DNA from 4 places in the Paenibacillus sp. Z3-2 genome. Region 3 is predicted to be linked to each of the others. Evidence: predicted binding sites of a transcription regulator. Region 3 holds the regulator's gene; each other region holds the start of a gene.
The links. The regulator Rex, encoded in region 3, represses fermentation and respiration genes when NADH is low (regulators of the CRP and FNR family bind a similar motif). The targets are predictions, from matches to a motif close to TTGTGAAATATTTCACAA.

Region 1 (5,997 bases), 2.1 Mb from region 3:
GAGGACAGAACCTCGGTTTTAATCGTAACGGGTGGAGAATCTACAGAAGCAGAAGCGAAGGGGAGCGCTACTCCAGTTGTCATCATGGTGATGGCAAGCGTAACGGGAACCATGCGGAAAGCAACAGACATTGAACGTTTCTTCAAATGAACGCCTCCTGAACAAAGTGAGATTTGTTGTTTTATTTACATATAATCCATTTAAAGGATCGTTATTATTGTAAGCGCTTACCAATTTAAAAATCAACCCTGTCATGAAAATTAGTGCATTTATTTTTGTACAAGCAAAACCTGAATAGGGAAGAGGGCTCTAACTGAAAGCGTCCATATAGTGATTGCGGAAGCCATTGCATAGCATAAATCAACACGGATCCGGGGACAATGAAATCAATAAAACGAAGGGAAGAATGGCTTAAATAAAAGGAGATAACTGCTTTCAACAAACTTTTTTTGCTCAGCCTATTGCAATGTGAAAAAGATCACATTATAATGAGTGTATAAAGTGAAATAAATCACATACACAGTATCGCTTAAGAAGTGAAATATTTCACAACTACAATAACGTTATATTCAAACTCATTTATATATTTCGAGGAGGAACTTTTAATGAAAATCGCAGTTATCGGATGTACACACGCAGGGACCGCAGCCATCGTAAATACCGCCAAATTGTACCCGGATGCTACCATCACGGTGTATGAGCGCAATGACAATATCTCCTTCCTATCTTGTGGCATTGCGCTCTACGTAGGCGGGGTCGTGAAAGATCCTGACGGCTTGTTCTATTCTTCGCCTAATCAGTTAGCAGAGCTTGGTGTTGAGACCAAGATGCTTCATGAAGTGACGGCGGTCGATGCCGAGGGCCATACTCTTCAGGCTAAAAACCTGAAAACTGGGGAAGAATTTGAAGATACGTTTGACAAATTGATTGTGACAACAGGTTCATGGCCTGTTGTTCCGAAGCTGGAAGGCATCGAAATGGATAACATTTTACTTTGCAAAAACTACAATCACTCCAACACGATTATTGAAAAAGCCAAAGACGCCAAACGCGTTACCGTTGTAGGTGCAGGATATATCGGCGTAGAGCTGGTGGAAGCTTTCCAGATGAACGGCAAGGAAGTTACCCTGATCGACAGTGTGGACCGGATTTTGAACAAATACCTGGACCCTGAATTCACGGATGCGATCGAAGATACGTTGACTGAACGCGGCATCAAGCTGGCTCTTGGTCAAACTGTACAGAAGTTTACTGGAGAGAATGGAAAAGTGACCAAGGTGATCACGTCCAAAGGGGAGTTTGAGACCGATCTGGTTATTCTGTGCATCGGCTTCCGTCCAAATACCGAACTGCTCAAAGGCCAAGTGGATATGCTGCCAAACGGCGCGATCATCGTGGATAAATATATGCAAACCAGTCAAAAAGACGTCTTCGCTGCGGGTGACAGTTGTGCAATTCACTACAACCCGACAGGCAAAGCATCATACATTCCACTGGCGACCAACGCCGTGCGGATGGGTACACTGGTAGCCCGTAACCTTGTTCGTCCTACGACACCGTATATGGGTACACAAGGAACATCGGGTATCAAAATTTATGAGCAAAATATCGCGGGTACAGGGATGACGGAAACGTCTGCTGCTGACGAGGGTCTGATTGTGGAATCCGTCGTACTGGAAGACAGCTACCGTCCGGAGTTCATGCCAACCGCTGAGAAACTGTTGCTCAAAGTGGTATATGAGCAGGCTACTCGTCGAATTGTCGGAGCGCAAGTAATGTCACAGGTTGATCTGACCCAATCGATTAATACGATTTCGGTCTGCATCCAAAACAACATGACCGTAGATGAGCTGGCCTTCATCGACTTCTTCTTCCAGCCACATTACAACAAACCGTGGAACTTCCTGAACACGGCGGGTCTGCAAGCACTGCCTCCGATCGAAGTGAAAGCACCAGCAATGGTGTAAGGAAGCCATAAAATACACAAAGACTGGCGAGTATATCGCCAGTCTTTTTTTTGATATTTGTATGGAGTTACAGATAGCCTGCGTTATATCTCTTACTGTCACAGGCCTTGAATGACGATCTTAATAACAACTTTTATAAATAACATTGTGATAATTTGCACAAAGTTTTGCGTATAGCCGAGATACAATTAGGATATGGCGTTCGACGCGTAACTAAGGAATTTCCAAATGGTTTTATTTCAATGATGTATGAACAATAAAGGAAAGGATGAATGATATGGCAGCAAAAACACCTCTTGAGGTTGCACAATATACGGCGCAAACAGGAATGAAGAAGGCTCAATACCCGGCATCGTCTGTACTGGTACTCAGTTTTTTGGCAGGGGCTTTTATCGCGCTGGGATTTCTACTGGATATTCGGGTGATCGCTTCTGCGCCAGCAGAGTGGGGAAGTCTGGTTAATCTGATTGGAGCAGCGGTGTTCCCGGTTGGGTTGATCATGGTACTCATTGGTGGTGGCGAGTTGCTGACAGGAAATATGATGGCAGTTCCACTTGCTACGATTGCACGAAAATTATCCGCGGGTAGCATGTTGAAAAATCTAACTTTAGTGACGATTGGTAACTTTGTTGGAGCCTTGTTTGTCGCATACGCATTTGGACATGTGCTTGGTCTGACTGGAGAGGGTGTATATCTGGCTAAAGTCGTGGATATGGCTGGGCATAAGCTGCATGACGGTTTCCTGCAGGCTTTTATCTCCGGAATCGGCTGTAACTGGCTGGTTGCGCTGGCCGTGTGGCTATCTTATGCATCAGATACGATGAGTGGCAAGGTACTGGGCATTTGGTTTCCAACGATGGCATTTGTGGCGATTGGATTTCAGCACGTTGTGGCCAATATGTTCCTCATCCCGGCAGCAATCTTCGAAGGATATTATTCATGGGGCCAATATGTAATGAATTTCATTCCGGTATGGCTCGGGAATCTGACTGGTGGTGCTCTGTTTGTAGCTGCAGCATATTGGGTGGTGTACCTGCGTAAGTTGGAGCCGAAAGTAAAGCCAGAGATAGTGACATCAATCGAACCAGTGGAGACTGAGGCTAGAGCGATGTGGAGCAAACAGGCATAGAGGGCACAGCGTAGCATATGTACATGTATTGCAGAAGTGAAAACGATTCTGATCTTGCTCGCTTCATGGAGAAATGCTGTGATGGAGCAGACCGGTATCGTTTTTTTATGAAGTACTTGTCGGATTTTAACGCAAAATAAATTCGCCATGACAAGGTTCGGGGGAACGAAACCTGTTCATGGCGAATTTCGGGAGTGGTCCATGATATGGCATAAGGAGGAAGTGGGGAAACACTAGCCTAATGCCTTATTTTTAATTTACCCCTGAATTCTGAAGTTGAATCAAACGACAAAACATTTTTTTGAAAATAATTTGAAGCTGCTATAGCGGTGAATATTAGGCGGAAATATACTGTTCTCTTTACGTGATAACCTCGAAGAAGATATGATATAGGGATAGCTTTTAAAGAGGGGGAGCCATACGATGATCGATCAGGAGAATGGGGTATTTGCAGCGGTATGCCCGCTCGATTGTCCGGACACTTGTGGTCTGTTGTTACATAAAGAGAACGGTAAAATTGTGAAGGTGGCAGGCAATCCGGACCATCCGATAACGAAGGGTGCCATCTGTAATAAAGTCAGAAATATGACCGAGCGGGTGTATCACCCCGAGCGTCTACAATATCCGATGAAACGTGTAGGAGTCAAAGGCGAAGGTAAGTTCGAACGAATGAGTTGGGATGAAGCGATTCGAGAGATTACGACAAAATTCACTGCATTGTCTGAAACCTATGGCCCCGAGAGCATCCTGCCCTACAGCTTCTACGGCAACATGGGCATTCTTGGTGTAGACGGCATGGACCGACGTTTCTTCAATGCGCTAGGTGCAAGTGTGCTGGAGCAGACGATCTGTAATGCGGCCGGAAATACCGGCTGGAAATATACGATGGGCGCCAACCGGGGAACGGTGCCGGAAGATACGGAGCATGCGGATCTCATCCTGGTATGGGGCGGCAATATTGTGAGTACGAATATGCATCAGGTCGTTTTGGCGGAGAAGGCCCGCAAGAACGGCGCCAAGATCGTCGTAATCGACGTTCATCGCAATCGTACGGCCCAATGGGGCGACTGGTTTATTCCGCTGTACCCGGGCACGGACAGTGCACTGGCGCTGGGATTGATGCATGTGCTGTTCGAACGGGGATTGACGGATGAAGCGTTTATGCAAAAGTATACGGTGGGTCATGAGGCACTGCGTGATCATGTCCGCAGTTACACGCCTGACCGCGTTGCACGCATTACCGGCGTGCCGGAGGAGACGATTGTGGAGCTGGCCGAACTATACGGCAACGCACAGGCAGCCCATATTCACATCGGCAATGGCCTCCAGCACCATGATAATGGGGGTATGAATGTTCGCAGCGTTGCATGTCTGCCTGCCATTACAGGGCAATGGCTGAAGCAAGGCGGCGGTGCCGTTCGGACCAACAGCTACGCGAGCACGAATAGCGACGCGCTGGAACGTCCGGAGCTGCGGCAGAATCCGGAGCCGCGAGTGGTGAACATGAACCGGATTGGTGAAGCGCTGCTGGAAGCGGAGCAGCCGATCCGGGCGATGATGGTCTACTGCAGCAATCCACTGGTGGTGGCACCGGATACCGAGCGGGTAGAGCGAGGTTTTGCAAGGGAGGATCTGTTCACGGTTGTGCATGATCTGTTCATGACGGATACGGCGAAATATGCAGATATCTTGTTACCGGCCACGTCTTCATTTGAAGCAACGGACCTGTATACCTCTTATTGGCATCAGTACGTTCATCTGCAAGAACCGGTGATTGCACCGATCGGGGAGAGCAAGAGTAATGTCGAACTGTTTTCCCTGCTTGGACAGGCCATGGGGTATGACCCTGTGGTCTTCGGAGAAACGCCGGAACAGATGATTGAGAACGCACTTCAGGGAACGGGCAACCCCTACATGAATGGAGTCACGTTGGAGGGGCTGAAGGAACATCGATTCGTGAAGCTGGATATGACGCCACAAGCTGCATTTCTGGAACAGCTGCCCACACCTTCAGGTAAAATCGAATTGTATTCGGAGACGATGGAACAGAGAGGCCTTCCGCCGCTCCCTACCTATAGCGCTCTAATTGAAGGTTATGATGGGGAGAATCCGGCTGGACCTGCCGATACCTATCCATTGATGTTCCTATCGCCGCCAAACCATAATTTCCTGAACTCCACCTTTGGCAATTCAGCCAAACATCAGCGTTTGGAAAAGATGCCTTTATTGCAAATGCACCCCGAGGACGCCATCCGTAGAAACGTGGAGGATGGAGATGCAGTGGTCGTATGGAATGATCGCGGGCGCATCGAACTTACCGCCAAGGTGAGTGAGGCCATGCTGCCGGGAACCGTCATCAGCCAAGGCTTATGGTGGGATGGTGACGGCAAGAAGCAGCGAGCGAATTCACTGACTTCCAATCGGTTGTCGGACATGGGTAACGGGGCTACATTCTTCTCGGCCACTGTCGAAGTGAAGCGTCAATGAGTGTGCTTGCAGCATGAATTATTTGAGGTAAGATGAACAAAGGATAGAACTTGAGCAGGATCTAAAGAGCAGTAGATGTAACACTTCCAAAGGCCTTCGTTCTGGCTGGTTATGCCGTCAGGGCAAAGGTTTTTTTGGTGTGTAATATGTTTTTAAGGTACTAAGGAGAATGGATTAGAGATGATGAGATGGCTGGATAACTATCCAAAAGAAGTGAGAATATTTTTGCTGGCAAGTCTGGTTAACGCAACAGGCAGTGCGCTCATGTGGCCGCTAACCACCATGTATGTGTTTGATGAGCTTGGACGGACGATGGCCAACGCCGGTTTTGTAATCCTCATTCAATCCCTGGGAGGCATCTTCGGACAATTGCTTGGAGGTTCGTTGTATCACCGGGTGGGCGTGAAGAAGCTG
Region 2 (4,480 bases), 320 kb from region 3:
CGTACATCAAGTCCATAAACCCGCGCGTTACATCTCCGCCTTCGGCTGGTTCGGGCTGGTCTGCCTGTGCGTGTTCTGCCATGCAAGCCTTCACTGCTTCCTCTGTCGTACAACGATTGGCATCGTCACATGTGTAGCATAATTGAAGCATATATCTGGTTAATTCGTCCGCCTGCGTGAATTGAGTCTGACCGTTGGTTCTCATCTTCATCACTCCCATCTCTTGTTGAGTTAAATATATCACCTTCTGGAGGATTAGTTTGTGATTTATTTCACATACTAAAAAAAGAAAAGGAACCCTCCGGCTCCTCTACTTTCCTATCTATTCACATCTATAACACATTACTCTTAAAGTACTTTCCAATGTACGCCGCCGTCTACCGTTTGCAGTAACAGCGACCTTTTGGCATCCGTATTTTCAACCAATATCCAGCCAAGCTTGGACGTAACCATCTGAATCTTCACAATCTCCGGATAATCCTCGAGAATTTTTTCCAGTACACTGTTTGCAGGAAGGGCGTTCCATGTTTTTCCTGCATCCTTGGTGTGGTAGGTTATACCTTTTTGCATCGCCCAACCTTCTGATGCGTTCAGGAATACTGGTGCAAGATTGCGATTCGTACCCGTTTGTTTGTTCAAACTGAAGTTGGACAGCTTCCAGCTCTTTCCGCCATCTGTTGTGAAGAAGCCATTGAAAGTCGTGCTCTCCCCTTGGGAACAGGACATTGACATCCAGGCCGACTGTACTTCACGTCCAAAAAATTGTGGTGAACTGACACTGAAATTACCACACCCGTTGAATTTGTTTCGATCAAAGAAAGATGGCCCAGTGTCCCAGTTCTCTCCCCCGTCTGACGTTACATACAACTTCGGTGTGCCGAACTCAAGCGCTGTTAAGAAACCATGCTTTGGATCCGAGAAAGTCATCCCTGTTGTGTATCCACGTTTGGAAATCTCTTCTGCTTCCTGTTTGCCGTCTTCATCACTGGATGACATCCGATTCCAAGTGATACCACCATCCTCGGTAAAGTAGAGTTTCTTGTCCTGTTTACCAATAGCGGTATCCACCGTGGTGAGAATCCAGCCTTTTTCAGGAGATACAAATGAGATCGCAGTCACTTTATCCGTTTTGGACAGAGAAGACAGACTCCAACTTACGCCTCCATTGTTGGTACGAAGCACCATGGTATCTGTTCCACCCATGCCTTCACGAACAATCCAACCGTGCGCACGATCTACAAAATAAATGCTTTGTCCATATTTAGGGTTAGCCGGAAACTGTACATTTTCCGAAGGTGAAATATTGATCCAGGTCTTTCCCTGATCCTGCGTGTAGTACAGACGCAGCGCATTTCGTGTTACCCCCCATGCCAATCCTCCGTTGTCATTGAGCAACTGAAAATCGGTCAAACGGGTCTGAATTTGGTACTTGGCCATATCCGCAGATTCCGTACTGTTCACCGGGGGAACAACGGTTAACGTCTGTCCTGTATTCCCAGCATCCTCCTGCTGTTGTGGAGGCTCTGCTTCTGGCGGTTGATCCGAGTTGGTGCAGGCAGCCAGTAAGGCTACTATACCTATAGACAGCAATGCTGTCTGCGCGATTTTAATCCATTGCGAACGCAAGTGGGTTCCACCTCTCTCATCCAATATACAGGCGCGCATGCCTGTCCTATGGCGTTTTATTTACGATTCATCAGAATCCACTGCTCCTATTCTACCACAAACCTTGTGTAAAAGGCTCATTGCCTGCTCAATGCCTGCGCTGCAGCCCTTTTCATCCTATTATGTTTTTCGACGGAATAATTGGTAAAAAGACATGAAATGTGAACTATTTTATAGACAACACTCGCTTTATGTTCACTAATCCCTTAATATGGATGGAAGTATAACCCAAAAGGAGAGGATATGAACATGACAAACAGTGCAGCGCTGAAACCAAGTCGTGTCGTGATTATAGGCATGGGTGCGGTGGGAACAACAACGGGATACACGCTAATGTTGAGACAGCGTTCGTCCGAGTTGGTATTTGTGGATGTGAATCATGATAAGGCAACCGGCGAAATGCTGGATATGAACCACGGTCTTCCATTTACGGGTGGCGTGAAAGTATGGGCTGGCGATTACTCCGACTGCAAAGATGCGGATATCATTATTATTACAGCGGGTGCCTCCCAGAAACCAGGCGAGACCCGGATTGATCTGCTGAAGAAAAATGCAAGCATTTTCAAAGATATTATTGAGCGTATTACTGAAGTGAATTCTCATGGTATTTTGCTGATTGCAACCAATCCTGTAGATATTCTCTCCTATACTTCATGGAAACAAAGCGGATGGCCTGCTTCCCGTGTGATCGGTTCGGGTACATTGCTTGATAGCGCACGTTTCCGTTACCTGATTGGTAAAAATAAAGGGATCGATCCGCGTAGTATTCACGCCCACATTATTGGTGAGCATGGCGATTCCGAAGTTCCCGTATGGAGCCTGGCTAACGTTGCAGGAACAGATCTGGAACTGGATGAAGAAACACAACAGGATATCTTCGACCGTACCAAAAATGCAGCGTATGAGATTATTAATGCCAAAGGCGCGACTTCCTATGCAATCGCTCTTGCTCTGGACCGCATTGTAGCGGCAATTCTCGGCAACGAAGGCTCCGTTCTGAACGTGTCGACGTTCCTTGAAGATTACAATGGCGTCTCGGATGTCTACCTGGGCGTTCCATGTGTTGTAGATCGCAACGGTGTGCGTGAAATTCTGCCTCTTCCGTTGAATGAAACCGAGAAGGTGGCTTTCCAGGCATCTGCTAACAAATTAAAAGAACAGATCGCTGGACTGGAGTAATCCAATCAAGCAATCATTCATGTCGTGAACAATTCAGCACGTTAAACGTTGTTAATTAACATATTGCACAGCCAAAAAGGCCATTTGTTTCTTCTATAGAGAAGAGGCGAAAGGCCTTTTTGGTTATGATAATCAGATTACCATTTTCTTGGGAAGATTGATTTAAGATTTCATTTAAAGAATGTTCACTATATCAGTTTACATAATTAATATTATGTATAATTGTTCCTGGATTATTATTCTAAATTTCCGTTATTTCTGTTTTTCACCTTATCATTTAATAAATAACTGGAATTGTATGAATATCACAAAATAGTTCACACGAAAAAGAGAGGGTAGAATCCTTGGATTCTACCCTCTCTTTCCTTTTTCGAGACCACTCGGCCACCTAAATGGACTCTATTAGCATACCTCCGACAATCCCTGCAACAACTATGACCCAGGGTGGACACTTCCAGAAGGTAAGCATGATAAACAATATGCTTAGCAACGAGAAATCAGCTGGTGTGATGATGGCTGTCGTCCACAGTGGTTGATACAGCGCAGCCAGCAAAATGCCTACTACTGCTGCATTGACCCCAGTCAGAGCCCCTTGAATATGCGGATTTTTACGCAGAGCACTCCAGAAAGGCAGCGTTCCGATGATGAGCAAAAAGGCGGGCAAAAAAATCGCTATAGTCGCAACGATTGCACCTGTAATCCCCATTGTTATGGCACCCAGATAGGAAGCAAACGTAAAAAGTGGACCTGGCACAGCTTGAGTTGCTCCATAACCAGCCAGAAAATCATCTTTGCTTAGCAACCCTCTGGGTACCAATTCCTGTTCCAATAGAGGTAGAACGACATGTCCTCCACCAAATACCAGTGAACCCGATCGATACATATAATCGAATAAGGATAACCACTCGATCCCCGTAACTTGACGCAATACCGGGAGTGCCATAAAGAGACCGAAAAAAGCGATCAAACACAGCACGGCTACGGTTCGACTTATCGGAACTACAAGATCAGGAACATGTGGAGGGGGTGATTTTCGATAGAGCCACCACCCAACTAATCCTGCTAACAGAATGAGTACCACCTGACTGTATATGGCTGTCCATAGTAAAGCAACAGCAGCTGTTATTACAGCAAGTGTAACTCTCACTTTATCTGGTGTAAGTTTCTGTCCCATTCCAAGGATCGCATGAGCAACAATAGCTACAGCTACAATTTTCAATCCGCTAAGCCATCCGGCGTTGCCGATATCATATCCTTGTAATAGGAAAGCAAATATCACCAAAGCAATCACGGATGGAAGCGTAAATCCGATCCAGGCGATAAGCCCTCCAGTAATACCAGCACGAATGATACCAATGCCCATGCCAACCTGGCTACTCGCCGGTCCAGGGAGGAACTGACACAGCCCCACAAGATCCGCATAGCTTCGCTCATCCATCCATTTTCTTTTACGTATATACTCATTGTGAAAGTATCCCAAGTGTGCAGTAGGTCCCCCAAAGGACGTTAAGCCGAGCTTCGTTGATACCAAGAACACCTCCCATAGGGAGTGTATTCTGGAACGTGGGGTATCTGGCACCAAACTCTGCTTCTCTTCTTCCATACTGATGCATCTCTCCTAATCATGAAGTAGTTG
Region 3 (5,997 bases):
TCCCGAACTTGCGGATTTCTTCATGTTTGATGAGAAAGTCAAGTGCTTCACGCAATTCCTGCTTGGCACTGTCCTGACCTCCAATTTCTTCAAAAGTAAGCTTGGAAGGTCCTTTTTTCTTCCGTTTACGTTCCTGTGCAGCGCCTACTGTAATCCCGCCTCGCATTTGCATCATGAACAGCAAAGCTCCGACAATCACCGCTGCAATCAGAATCGGAACAATATTAACACCAGTAAAAGCAAGGAAAATGATCAACACGGGAAAAAATCCGATGGCAACTTCTTTTGTCCACTTAGGCATTAGGCCACACTCCTATCTGACCGGGCACACGCGGCAGAATAATAAACTTGCTGGCATCTCCGTCTCTGAGACTGACATATACATTGTTGTCATCCATAGCTGTATTTACCTTCATACCATTCGTCGCCATCTTCGACAACGTAGGTGTAATCTCGGTGTACTGCTTGTTCTCCATCGCCTGAGCTACGGTAAACATCGCATCACCCCACCAACTTTCCAGTGCTTCACTGGAATGATCCACAACATCCAATTTCAGTGAACGTGTTCCAATCAAGGTCTGTCCTTCTTTGTGAATATATTGTACCAGTCTGCCCAAATCAACATCGGGTTGCAGATCCAGTTTCAATTGTACGTCATTGCGGTTAATAGTTAATTGAACGTCATTGACTCCATCGTACTGGGTAACCATCTTTTCAATCGGATTCTGCACAGCTACCTGTCGATACACAAACCAACCTCCAAACAACACAACGGCTGAAATGACGGCAGTTAAAGCAATAGGCAATACTTTTAGCTTCAAGTGAATTACCCCTCCCAGATTTTGGCCTAACCTACTGGCTTATTGGTATAAACGAATATGTGCACATAGACTCCTGCGAAAATTCCGACAGGACTATTTGTTTTGAATGTAACTTCGAGTACATATCTGAGTATATCACATCGTATATACAATTTCGAAGGCGAAAATATGAATAAATTATTAATTTTAACTATTTAAATCAAATATGTTTACAGACAACACAAAGAACCGGTTCAGTCGGATATCCGCCTGCCGGTTCTTTCATTTCAAAATTTACTAGTTGAATCACGCTATTTGTTCTAACTGTTCGGTAGTGTGTAGACCAGGTCCACCTCTTCTCCATTGCTAAAACGATAAAAGCGATAGTGGTTATGCGTACCGTCTTTATAATACACTTGCCACACATATATTCCATTCACAACTCCGGGCATGATTCTTTTAATTTCACCGGCAGGAACTTCAGAACTAAAGCGATTGCGTATCTGCGTTTCGGACATGCCATTCTGCAGCAACTCGCTGTGTATAGCGTTTGCACCCGTAGCAGGTTGATTGTTTGCATCGAATTTCACCCAGACCATAACATCCTGGTTATCCTTGTTTTTGCCGATCAGGGTCCAGTAGATGTTATCAGAGCCTTCTTTATCTCCCCAAATGTACTTTCGCAATTCATTATAGGATGTAATGCCCAGTTGCTCCTGTGCTACCTGTATGGCGAGAGCTTCTTCCTTGCGCTGGTCCTGCGTGACATAGACGTAATAACGCTGAAGTCCAAACAGAATCAGAACCAGTGCAAGTAGCGAAATCCATATCCACTTCTTTTTTTTCTTCAAAAGCCGAACTTCCTTTCCCTATGATGCTCTGTCCTGCAATTAACGACCAAGCAGACCATCAAATGCCAATTGAGACTCACGCAAAATGCGCTCTTCATCCAGCGTCAGACATTCGCCATGCTTCACCACTTGCTTCCCATCCACCCATACGTGCTCTACATCTTTGGCAGAAGCCGAATAGATCGTATGCGAGATCAGGTCTGTATGTGGATAGAAATGTGCCTGTTCAATGTCCAGGGCGATAAAATCAGCCTTCATGCCGACCTGGAGTGCTCCAGTATTGTTTAAGAAGATGGATTTGGCACCGTATGACGTGCCAAGCAGTAATGCTTCTCCTGCAGGCACTGCAGTCGGGTCACCGGACACGCCTTTATGAATCAATGCAGCCAGTCTCATTTCCTCGAACATATCCAGGTTGTTGTTGCTTGCCGGTCCGTCTGTTCCGAGTGACACGGTAACTCCCGCTTTCAGCAAAGCAGGTACCCGCGCAACACCTGAAGCAAGTTTCAGGTTACTACCCGGGTTATGGGATACAGCCACATCATGACGGGCCAGAATCTCAATCTCTTCATCATTCAGATGCACCGCATGTGCAACCAGGGATGGACGGGAGAAAAAGCCCAGTTTCTCCAGATGTGCCACAGGACGCAGGCCATAATCAGCCACGTTCTGCTCCACTTCACGAAGCGTTTCCGACATATGTGTATGGAGAGGAAGGTTTAGGTCGTTCGCAACCTGTACAAGCTTCTCTATGTAGTCAGGAGGGCAAGTATATGGCGCGTGTGGCGAGATTACGGTTGTAATACGTCCATCTGCCTGTCCATTCCACTCACGCGCAAAAGCAGCCGACTCCTCCAGCTTCCGCAATTGCTCTTCTTCCGAGCACAGCCCAATGACACCGCGTGCCAATGCTGCTCTAACGCCGGACTGTTCCACGACTTTGGCAACCTGATCCATGTGATCATACATGTCCAGGAAGGCTGTAGTTCCACCTTTCAACATTTCAAGCACCGATAGCGAAGTTCCCCAGTATACATCTTGTGAAGTCATCTTCGCTTCCATCGGCCACATTTTTTCCTGCAACCATACTTGCAGCGCAAGATCGTCTCCATGTCCTCTGAGCAGCGACATCGCTGCATGACCATGCGTATTGATCAGACCCGGCAGGAAGAACAATCCTTTTCCATCCACTTTGGTACAATTTTCGTCTCCATCCGGCAATGTCTCACCAATATGCACAATCTTGTCATTCTCGACAACCATGTAACCTTGAACCACATTCCATGTTGCGCCTTCATTAACGGCAAATTTACCGTTGTGGATTACCCATCTATTTGTTGTCATCTTCCTCTTCGTCCTTTCCAGTCTCCAAGTAATAGGCCAAACTAAGCAGATCCGTCGTAAAATCAGCATGGTGAATGCGGATATGCGGCGGTGTTTTTAGAATTGTTGGCGCAAAATTAAGAATTGCTTCAATTCCCGATTCAATTAGCTGATCGGCTACATTTTGGGCTTCCGTATCTGGAACCGTGATAATTCCGATGCGGATATTGTCCGTTTTCACCGCTTCCGTCAATTCATTCATTGGTTTCACCGTCAAACTGTTGATTTGACTGCCAATCTTCGGTCCGTATGCATCGAATACAGCAACAATCTTCATATTGTCTTTCAGATATGCGTTGTAGTTGGACAAGGCCTGTCCGAGATTACCCGCTCCTACCAGAGCTACATTAATTTGCTGATCAATCTTGAGGATGTGACGAATCTTCTCGATCAAATAGGATACATCATACCCGATCCCTTTACGACCAAAATCACCGAAGTAAGCCAGGTCTTTTCGAATTTGGGCCGGATTCAGATCCAGCCTCTGTCCGAGTTCTTGAGAGGAAACAGTAGCCACCTCACGCTGATGCAACTCGCTCAAATATCGCAAGTACACAGGCAGACGTCGTACCACCGCTTCCGAAATTTTATCTGATTTCATTCTTGCTCCCCCTTACCAAGGCCACGATAAAATAGTAGATGAAAAGATGAGCACTCTGTATAAATTCAAAGATAGAAGTGACTTTTTATACAGAATGCTCCTTGTAATTTAGGTTATAAGTTCTTACGTGCAGCTGTGTTGATCCGAAAGATCTCATAAAGTTTAACGCCAAACTGTAGCGTCATGCAATGATATAACGAACAAAACAACCGATTATTCTTGTTCTTTAGCAGGTTTTTCCAACCACTCGGTAATTCGTGGAACCATCTGCTCTGTGAGCATATGCTCCATTTTGGGACCAGGTAATGAATATAAGAAGAATTTACCATAATACGCTTCAATCACCCTTGTATCATAAACAATGACAATACCTCTGTCCTTCGCTGTACGAACCAATCGGCCAAATCCTTGCTTGAAACGAATGACTGCTTGCGGCACAGACAGTTTCAGGAACGGATTTTTCTTTTGCTCCTGAAGCAACTCACTCTTGGCTTCCACCAACGGATGATTTGGTGGTTGGAAAGGCAGGCGCACGATAGCGAGACAGGTTAGCGCTTCTCCCGGGATATCTACACCCTCCCAGAAGCTGCTTGTACCCAGAAGCACCGTAGCTTTTGCCTCCTGGAACCTGCGAGTCAATTTGGAGCGACTTCCGCTGTCAACGCCTTGCCCCAGCAACGAGATATCGTTACCAGACAGAGCCTCCTTCAGCGGATCATAGACCTGTCGCAGCATCTTGTATGAAGTAAACAGAACCATCATGCGTCCACGAGTGGCAATTGCAGTCTCTGCGAGTGATTGCACCAGCATATTGACAAAGTGCGCATCACCCACACTGCCTTTCACACTTGGAAAATCACGCGGAATCACCAGAAGTGCCTGATCGCGATAATTGAAAGGTGATGGCAGCATCGACGTTAACAGCCGATTATTCTCGGAGGCTTCCTGCAAGCCAAGCTGTTCAATCATGAACTGGAATGACTTATCTACAGAGAGCGTAGCCGATGTAAGCACAACGCTTTTCTTTTTGTCGAAAAACAAATCCTTAAGTTGTGCACTGACATCTACAGGTACGGCATACAGCTGGAGAGATTTACTGCGGAACTGGCCGCTGGCTTCCATCCAGTACACCGTTTTGGCGTCATCCATACGCATGAAGAACCGTAGATTCTCCTTCAATGTGGTCAGATCTTTCAGCAAACCTGTGATGTCCGTGATCAGGCTATCTGATTGATAATCATCCTGATCTTCTTTCACCTCAAGCAGCAATTTGTCGCCTTTGCGAACCAAATCGCCTAATGTCACATAGATCTGGTTCTCCAGATCCTGCAACTCCTGCCATTTGGCCGGTTTCTGAGATGCCTTCAAACGCAGGGAAAATTGCCCCGTTTCTCCTGGTGAAGCATCACTTCGTTCAGGTAAAAGGCCGAACAAGGCATCACTCATTCGATCCCATAGCTCCTTAACTTCAAGAGCGAGTGGGAACATCTGATCCACCATTGAGCCCCATTGCACCGAATTTTCATGCCCGGATAACTGCGAACGAAGCATAGGCAGCTGACCATTACGACTGTCTTTAAACAGGCGAGTCAGTGTATGAACCAAGGTAAAATATTTCATATGCATTCCAAGATGCTTACCAGCGACATCCTCCAGATGATGTGCCTCATCGATCACAAGACTCTCATAGGCTGGTAGTAACTGATGCGCTGCTTTTACATCCGTAAATAATTTAGAGTGATTCGTGATTACGATATCCGACAACCCTGCCTCATGTTTGGCGCGATGGTAGAAACATTTGCGGAACCATGGACAGGATCTACCCAGACAGGACTCGGATTCGCTCTGTACCGTCTCCCAGAAGTCTCCTCCGCGTCCGCTAAGATTAAGTTCCTCATCATCTCCGGTTTCGGTCTGCGTAAGCCAGACAATCATCTGAGCCGCTGTGAAATAATCCTCTTTCGGGGTAGCGAATTCACGTTTATTGATTTTGTGTTCAAATTTGCGCAGGCAGAGGTAATGTCCACGTCCTTTGAATACAGCAGCCTTAAACGGAAACGGAACCACTTGAGTCAGCATCGGAATGTCCCGCTCTCTCAATTGCTCCTGCAGATTGATCGTATGGGTGCTGACCATGACTTTCTGTTCTTGCTTCACACTTTCGTAAATAGCAGGTAATAGATAACCCAGAGATTTACCAGTCCCTGTTCCAGCCTCAATCAAGAGATGTTTCTCTTCGTTCAGGGCTTGCCTTACACTGCTGAACATCTGAGTCTGCGCCTCACGCTCTTCATAATGATCCAGCGTATCCTTCAGATTCTCTCGGACCTGGTCCATAAACTGTTCAAAGCTTACACCATCG
Region 4 (5,997 bases), 180 kb from region 3:
CGCACTCAGTGAATCTGCTGTAACCGACAGACCCGCGATACCACAAGCCATCGTACGTACAATGTCACGGTCATGCAATGCCATTTCGATCCGCTCATAGCTGTATTTATCGTGCATGTAGTGAATGACGTTGAGAGTGTTCATGTACAGCTTCGCCAGCCACTCCATCATTGGTTTGAAGCGTTTCATGACTTCATTGTAATCCAGCACTTCGCTTGTAATGGCAGGATACTCAGGTCCGACCTGTGCTCCGGATTTCTCATCACGACCACCGTTGATCGCATACAGGAGAGCTTTTGCCAGGTTGGCACGAGCGCCGAAAAATTGCATTTGTTTCCCGATCTTCATCGCTGATACACAGCAAGCAATACCGTAATCGTCTCCGTAGATCGGACGCATCAGATCATCATTCTCATACTGGATTGAACTGGTTTCGATGGAAACCTTGCTGCAATAATCTTTGAAAGCTTCCGGAAGTTTCGTGGACCAAAGTACAGTCAGGTTTGGCTCTGGTGCAGGGCCCAGGTTGTTCAGCGTATGCAGGAAACGGAAGCTGTTTTTGGTTACGCGTGTTTCGCCATTCACAGACATACCGCCGATGGACTCCGTTACCCATGTTGGATCTCCACTGAACAGTTCGTTGTAATCCGGTGTACGCAAGAATTTGACAATCCGCAGTTTCATGACGAAATGATCAACCAATTCCTGTGCCTGTTCTTCGGAAAGAATGCCTTCTTGCAGGTCGCGTTCAATGTAGATATCCAGGAAAGAAGATACACGTCCAAGTGACATCGCAGCACCATTCTGTTCTTTGATCGCAGCGAGATAACCGAAGTACAACCATTGGAACGCTTCTTTCGCTGTCGTCGCTGGCAAGGAAATATCGAATCCGTGCATATCACCCAATTGCTTCAATTCTTGCAATGCACGAATCTGCTCAGACAATTCTTCCCGCAGACGAATGACATCTTCATCAATGACATCAACTTCGAGTGCATTCAATTCACCTTTTTTGTTACGAATCAGGAAGTCTACCCCGTACAAAGCTACACGACGATAGTCACCGATGATCCGGCCACGGCCGTAAGCATCTGGCAGACCCGTGATAATTCCTGCTTTACGCGCTGCACGCATGTCGGAAGTATAAGCATCGAAAACCCCTTGGTTATGCGTTTTGCGAATGTTTGTAAATATATCAATCACGCCTTGTGGCATTTCAAAGCCATATGCCTCACATGCGTCGATCATCATGCGGATTCCGCCTGTTGGTTGAATGGAACGTTTGAACGGAGCATCGGTCTGAACGCCGACAATCTGCTCTTTGGATTGATCCAGATAACCGGGTTGGTGAGAAATAATAGTACCTGGTGTGTTCACGTCAACATCAAGGACACCACCGTTATCACGTTCCTTTTTGGTCAGATCAGATACGATCTCCCACAATTCTTTGGTATTCTGGGTTGCACCTGCGAGAAACGCTTCGTCACCGTAATACGGGGACAAATTGTGTGCCAGAAAATCATTCACATCGACGGATTTGGTCCATGTTCCTTTGGTAAAGTTTCTCCAGCCTGTTTGTTGTTTGACATCTTTTTCAATCACCGACATCGTAATCCCTCCACTAATTTGGATTTCTGGACACATAACATGTTGCTTCATTCGTATCATTGTGTGCCCAGAGCCGCGATTAATGTGAATTGTTTCACATAAACCGGATCATGTTCTCTCTACTTGGGAACCGGAACCGCGGGATGAATGTTTTCCTTACATTTTCAGTATACGCCTTGGGGCTTTCATCATCTGTGATTTTTGTCACAAAGTCAGTGAACTAACTCACTCCACCTACGATTTGTCCCATTGAACCGAAACTTTACACAGGATCACTGCGTGGCAGAACAACCTTCCAATCGCTGTTATCCCCAGATTTTTTTGATTCCCTTTCGAAAAGGGAAAATCCGGGGATAAAGGCGAACGCTTCGCTTTTTCAGGTTATTTCTGCCCCTCCGTTGTCGTGTAAAGGGATTGTTCAAAAGGCCACATCACGGATTCCGTGTAACCTCTCTAGAACCGAACCATTGCTTCTCTATACTCGGAGCAAATCAAATCTTAAAATAGACCCTGAAAAACAGATGCTTGCTCTTCTGTTTTTCTGCCCTTTTCGTTATTGTGTGAACATCTGGCTCAAACAGCCACATCACGGATTCCATGTAACCTCTTTAGAACCGAACCATTTCTCCTCTATACTCGGAGCAAATCAAATCTTAAAATAGACCCTGAAAAACAGATGCTTTGCTCTTCCGTTTTTCTGCCCTCTTCGTTATCGTGTGAACATCTGGCTCAAACAGCCACATCACCACGGATTCCATGTAACCTCTCTAGAACCGAACCATTGCTCCTCTATACTCGGAGCAAATCAAATCTTAAAATAGACCCTGAAAAACAGATGCTTTGCTCTTCCGTTTTCTGCCCTCTTCGTTATCGTGTGAAAGACGGCAATCGGGGCTCCCCATCTCGGGGAACCCTGATCCTCTTGCCGTAAGGAACGCTTAGTTCTAATTCCTTATTCAAACTTTCCGTAGAAAGCGTTGCGGTACACATCAGCCAGTTCAGTTACCAGCGGCAACTTCGGATTGGCGGTTGTACATTGGTCTTCGAAGGCACGGTCAGCCAGATAATCTACATGTGCTTCAAAGTCTTTGGCATCAAATCCGATTTCCTGGAACGATTCTTCAATGCCCAATGTTTTGTTCAGTTTGCGAATGGCATTGATGAGACTGGTTACGCCTTCTTCTGTCGTGCGAGCAGGCAATCCCAAAATACGGGCAATTTCGGCATAACGCTCATCCGCTACAAAGTGCGAATATTTCGGGAACGATGCAAATTTGGTCGGTTTTTTCGCGTTGTAACGAATGACGTGTGGCATCAGGATTGCATTGGTGCGTCCGTGTGCGGTGTGGTACTGACCGCCCCATTTGTGCGCCAAGCTGTGGTTAATGCCCAGGAATGCGTTGGCAAACGCCATACCAGCAATCGTGGAAGCATTATGCATTTTCTCACGTGCCAGTTTATCTCCTTGCAGCGCAGATTGCTCCAGGTATTGGAACACCAGTTGGATTGCTTTAATCGCAAGTCCATCCGTATAATCATTCGCCATGACAGACACATAAGCTTCAATCGCATGAGTCAGTACATCCATCCCTGTATCCGCAACCGCTGTTTTAGGCAGGGAGTATACGAATTCCGGATCTACAATCGCTACGTCTGGAGTCAGCTCATAGTCGGCCAATGGATATTTGGTGTTTCCTTGATTTTTATCTGTGATAACCGCGAACGATGTCACTTCAGAACCTGTACCGGATGTTGTTGGAATCGCTACAAATTTTGCTTTTACGCCGAGACGTGGATATTTGTAGATCCGTTTGCGGATATCCATGAATTTTTGTTTCAGATCGTTGAAGTCCGTATCTGGATATTCATAGAACAACCACATGGCTTTAGCAGCATCCATCGGTGATCCACCGCCGAGTGCGATAATGCAGTCTGGTTGGAAGCGGCGCATCATTTCCGTTCCGCGATCTACCGTTGTTGTGGACGGATCTGGCTCTACATCGGAGAATACTTCGATCGCTACTGGCATTTGGCGTTGACGAAGATAATGTTCTACCTTTTCCACATAACCAAGTTTCACCATCATGGCATCCGTAATAATCGCAACACGTGTGATGTCAGGCATTTTGGCAAGATACTGCGTTGCCCCTTTTTCGAAGTAGACTTTGTTCGGCACTTTGAACCATTGCATATTCACGGTACGGCGAGCCACCCTTTTCACATTGATTAAGTTCACAGCGGTTACGTTGGAAGAAGTCGAGTTACGTCCGTATGATCCGCATCCCAGTGTCAATGACGGCATGTTCGTGTTGTAGATATCCCCTATCGCACCGTGTGTGGATGGTGAGTTCACAATAATCCGTCCGGTTTGCAGACGATCTGCGAATTTGCCGATCACTTCTTCATTCGTTGAGTGGATAACCGAGGAGTGACCCATGCCGCCAAAAGCAACTACTTCTGCCGCACGCTCAATGCCCTCTGCTGCCGTTTTGACTTTGTAACAAGCGAGTACCGGACTTAATTTCTCAGCCGACAATGGGAATTTCGTACCTACCCCTTCAATCTCGGCCACGAGAATTTTGGTGCCTGCCGGAACTTCAATGCCGCATAACTTCGCAATGCTCACCGCTGATTGACCAACAATCGCCGGGTTCACCGCACATTTCTCGGCATTAATCGCACCTGCTGTCAATTTAGCTGCTTCATCTTTGTTAACAAAGTAACAACCGTTCGCAATCATTTTTTTCTTCACTTGATCGAAGATCGGTTCTTCAATGATTACCGCTTGCTCGGAAGCACAGATCATGCCGTTATCGAAGGACTTCGACAGAATCAAATCCGTAACTGCCTGATTGATATCCGCGCTTTTCTCGATAAAGCAAGGCACGTTACCTGGTCCTACGCCCAGTGCAGGTTTACCACAGCTGTACGCTGCACGTACCATCCCTGATCCGCCTGTTGCCAGAATGAGAGCCACATCATTGTGATTCATCAGTTCGTTCGTGCGATCCATGGAAGGATCATCAATCCACTGAATACAATCTGCTGGTGCACCATGTTTCACAGCCGCTTCCAGCAGGATTTTAGCAGCTTCCCGGCTACAATTCTGTGCAGATGGGTGGAAACCGAAGATGATTGGGTTACGCGTCTTGATGGAGATCAGTGCTTTAAACATCGTCGTTGATGTTGGGTTCGTGACGGGTGTAATCCCCATAATAATACCGACCGGCTCCGCAATTTTCTGGAAGCTCTCATATTCGTTATCTTCAATCACACCTACGGTTTTGTCATACTTGATGCTGTGGTACACATATTCTGTTGCAAATATATTTTTGGTGATTTTATCCTCATACACTCCGCGGCCTGTTTCTTCTACGGCCATCTTGGCGAGCATCATGTGTTTATCCAGACCCGCAAGCGCCATGGCTTGCACAATCCGGTCAATCTGCTTCTGGTCCATCTTCATAAATGCGGCGTGTGCTTTGTTCGCTTTGTCGATTAACGTTTGAATATACTGACCTGCTGTCGGTTCTTTTGCTGGGGCGACTTCGTTCTTTACAGCCATCTCCCTCATCCTCCTAAAGGTTCGTATTAGTTTGTCTCTCTCATTTACATTCACATCGTACCATAGCCAAAAACGTAATCATGTGATTTTTTTCACAAAGTATAACAAATTTAAATTTAGTTTTGTAATGTCTGCTAACAAGTTGATTTCCTCTTCCTATAATAAATGTAGGGCTATCGAACACATCCTTCCCCATTAAAAGTGAATTTAATCACAATGTTTGAAATTTCGCCATTTTTGATGCCTTCCCATGCCCCCCAAAAGGTAAGTTTAGGTATATACTGAACTTAAAAATTGAACCACCGCAATTTGTACCGTCCTTCCTCCCGGCCGAGATGACCCTGATCAGGACGGCAACGGTTTGCGGCGAACCTCGGAGGCTACTGCAAGCTACAGAAGGTCGTCCGATGGACATAAAGGGGAGATAGACTTATGAGAGAACTAACGACTGTACTGGAAAAGCGCGGCAATACCAACTGTTTCTCGGAAGCGAATTTCAACCATCTGCTGGTTACAATGAAAGATAGAACCTATCCTGAAGGTACCCATCTGTACTGGGAAGGAGACGTCTCTGACAAACTTTATTATATGAAACGGGGCCGTGCCCAGATCACCAAATCAACAGATGAGGGCAAGGAACTGATCATGTACATGTATCAGTCCGGTGATATGATCGGCCAGGCTGATCCCTTCTTTGGCTCCAAGCATAGCTTTTCAGCGGAAGTGCTGGAAGACAGTGAGATTGGTGTACTGGAGCACAAAGACCTGGAAATGCTGATCTGCCAGCATTGTGACTTCGCGATCGACTTTATGAAATGGATGGG

Region 1: a site for Rex is predicted at 2,113-2,130, ahead of M1D71_RS27120 (formate/nitrite transporter family protein). Genes of this name have one in related genera too.
Region 2: a site for Rex is predicted at 1,825-1,842, ahead of M1D71_RS16410 (L-lactate dehydrogenase). Genes of this name have one in related genera too.
Region 4: a site for Rex is predicted at 1,691-1,708, ahead of pflB (formate C-acetyltransferase). Genes of this name have one in related genera too.

What each region holds. Positions count from the first base shown of each region.
Region 1 covers NZ_CP096397.1:6,073,066-6,079,062, reverse strand. The annotation lists gene pelA (pectate lyase) at 1-146, opposite strand, end outside; gene M1D71_RS27125 (FAD-dependent oxidoreductase) at 606-1,967, shown strand; gene M1D71_RS27120 (formate/nitrite transporter family protein) at 2,245-3,096, shown strand; gene M1D71_RS27115 (molybdopterin-containing oxidoreductase family protein) at 3,520-5,583, shown strand; gene M1D71_RS27110 (MFS transporter) at 5,767-5,997, shown strand, end outside.
Region 2 covers NZ_CP096397.1:3,665,811-3,670,290, forward strand. The annotation lists gene M1D71_RS16400 (hypothetical protein) at 1-205, opposite strand, end outside; gene M1D71_RS16405 (YCF48-related protein) at 349-1,626, opposite strand; gene M1D71_RS16410 (L-lactate dehydrogenase) at 1,915-2,844, shown strand; gene M1D71_RS16415 (chromate transporter) at 3,233-4,447, opposite strand.
Region 3 covers NZ_CP096397.1:3,985,153-3,991,149, forward strand. The annotation lists gene M1D71_RS17855 (AAA family ATPase) at 1-301, opposite strand, end outside; gene M1D71_RS17860 (hypothetical protein) at 294-821, opposite strand; gene M1D71_RS17865 (DUF5590 domain-containing protein) at 1,121-1,651, opposite strand; gene M1D71_RS17870 (amidohydrolase) at 1,691-2,995, opposite strand; gene M1D71_RS17875 (redox-sensing transcriptional repressor Rex) at 2,982-3,635, opposite strand; gene dinG (ATP-dependent DNA helicase DinG) at 3,849-5,997, opposite strand, start outside.
Region 4 covers NZ_CP096397.1:4,165,214-4,171,210, forward strand. The annotation lists gene pflB (formate C-acetyltransferase) at 1-1,608, opposite strand, end outside; gene adhE (bifunctional acetaldehyde-CoA/alcohol dehydrogenase) at 2,561-5,173, opposite strand; gene M1D71_RS18815 (Crp/Fnr family transcriptional regulator) at 5,606-5,997, shown strand, end outside.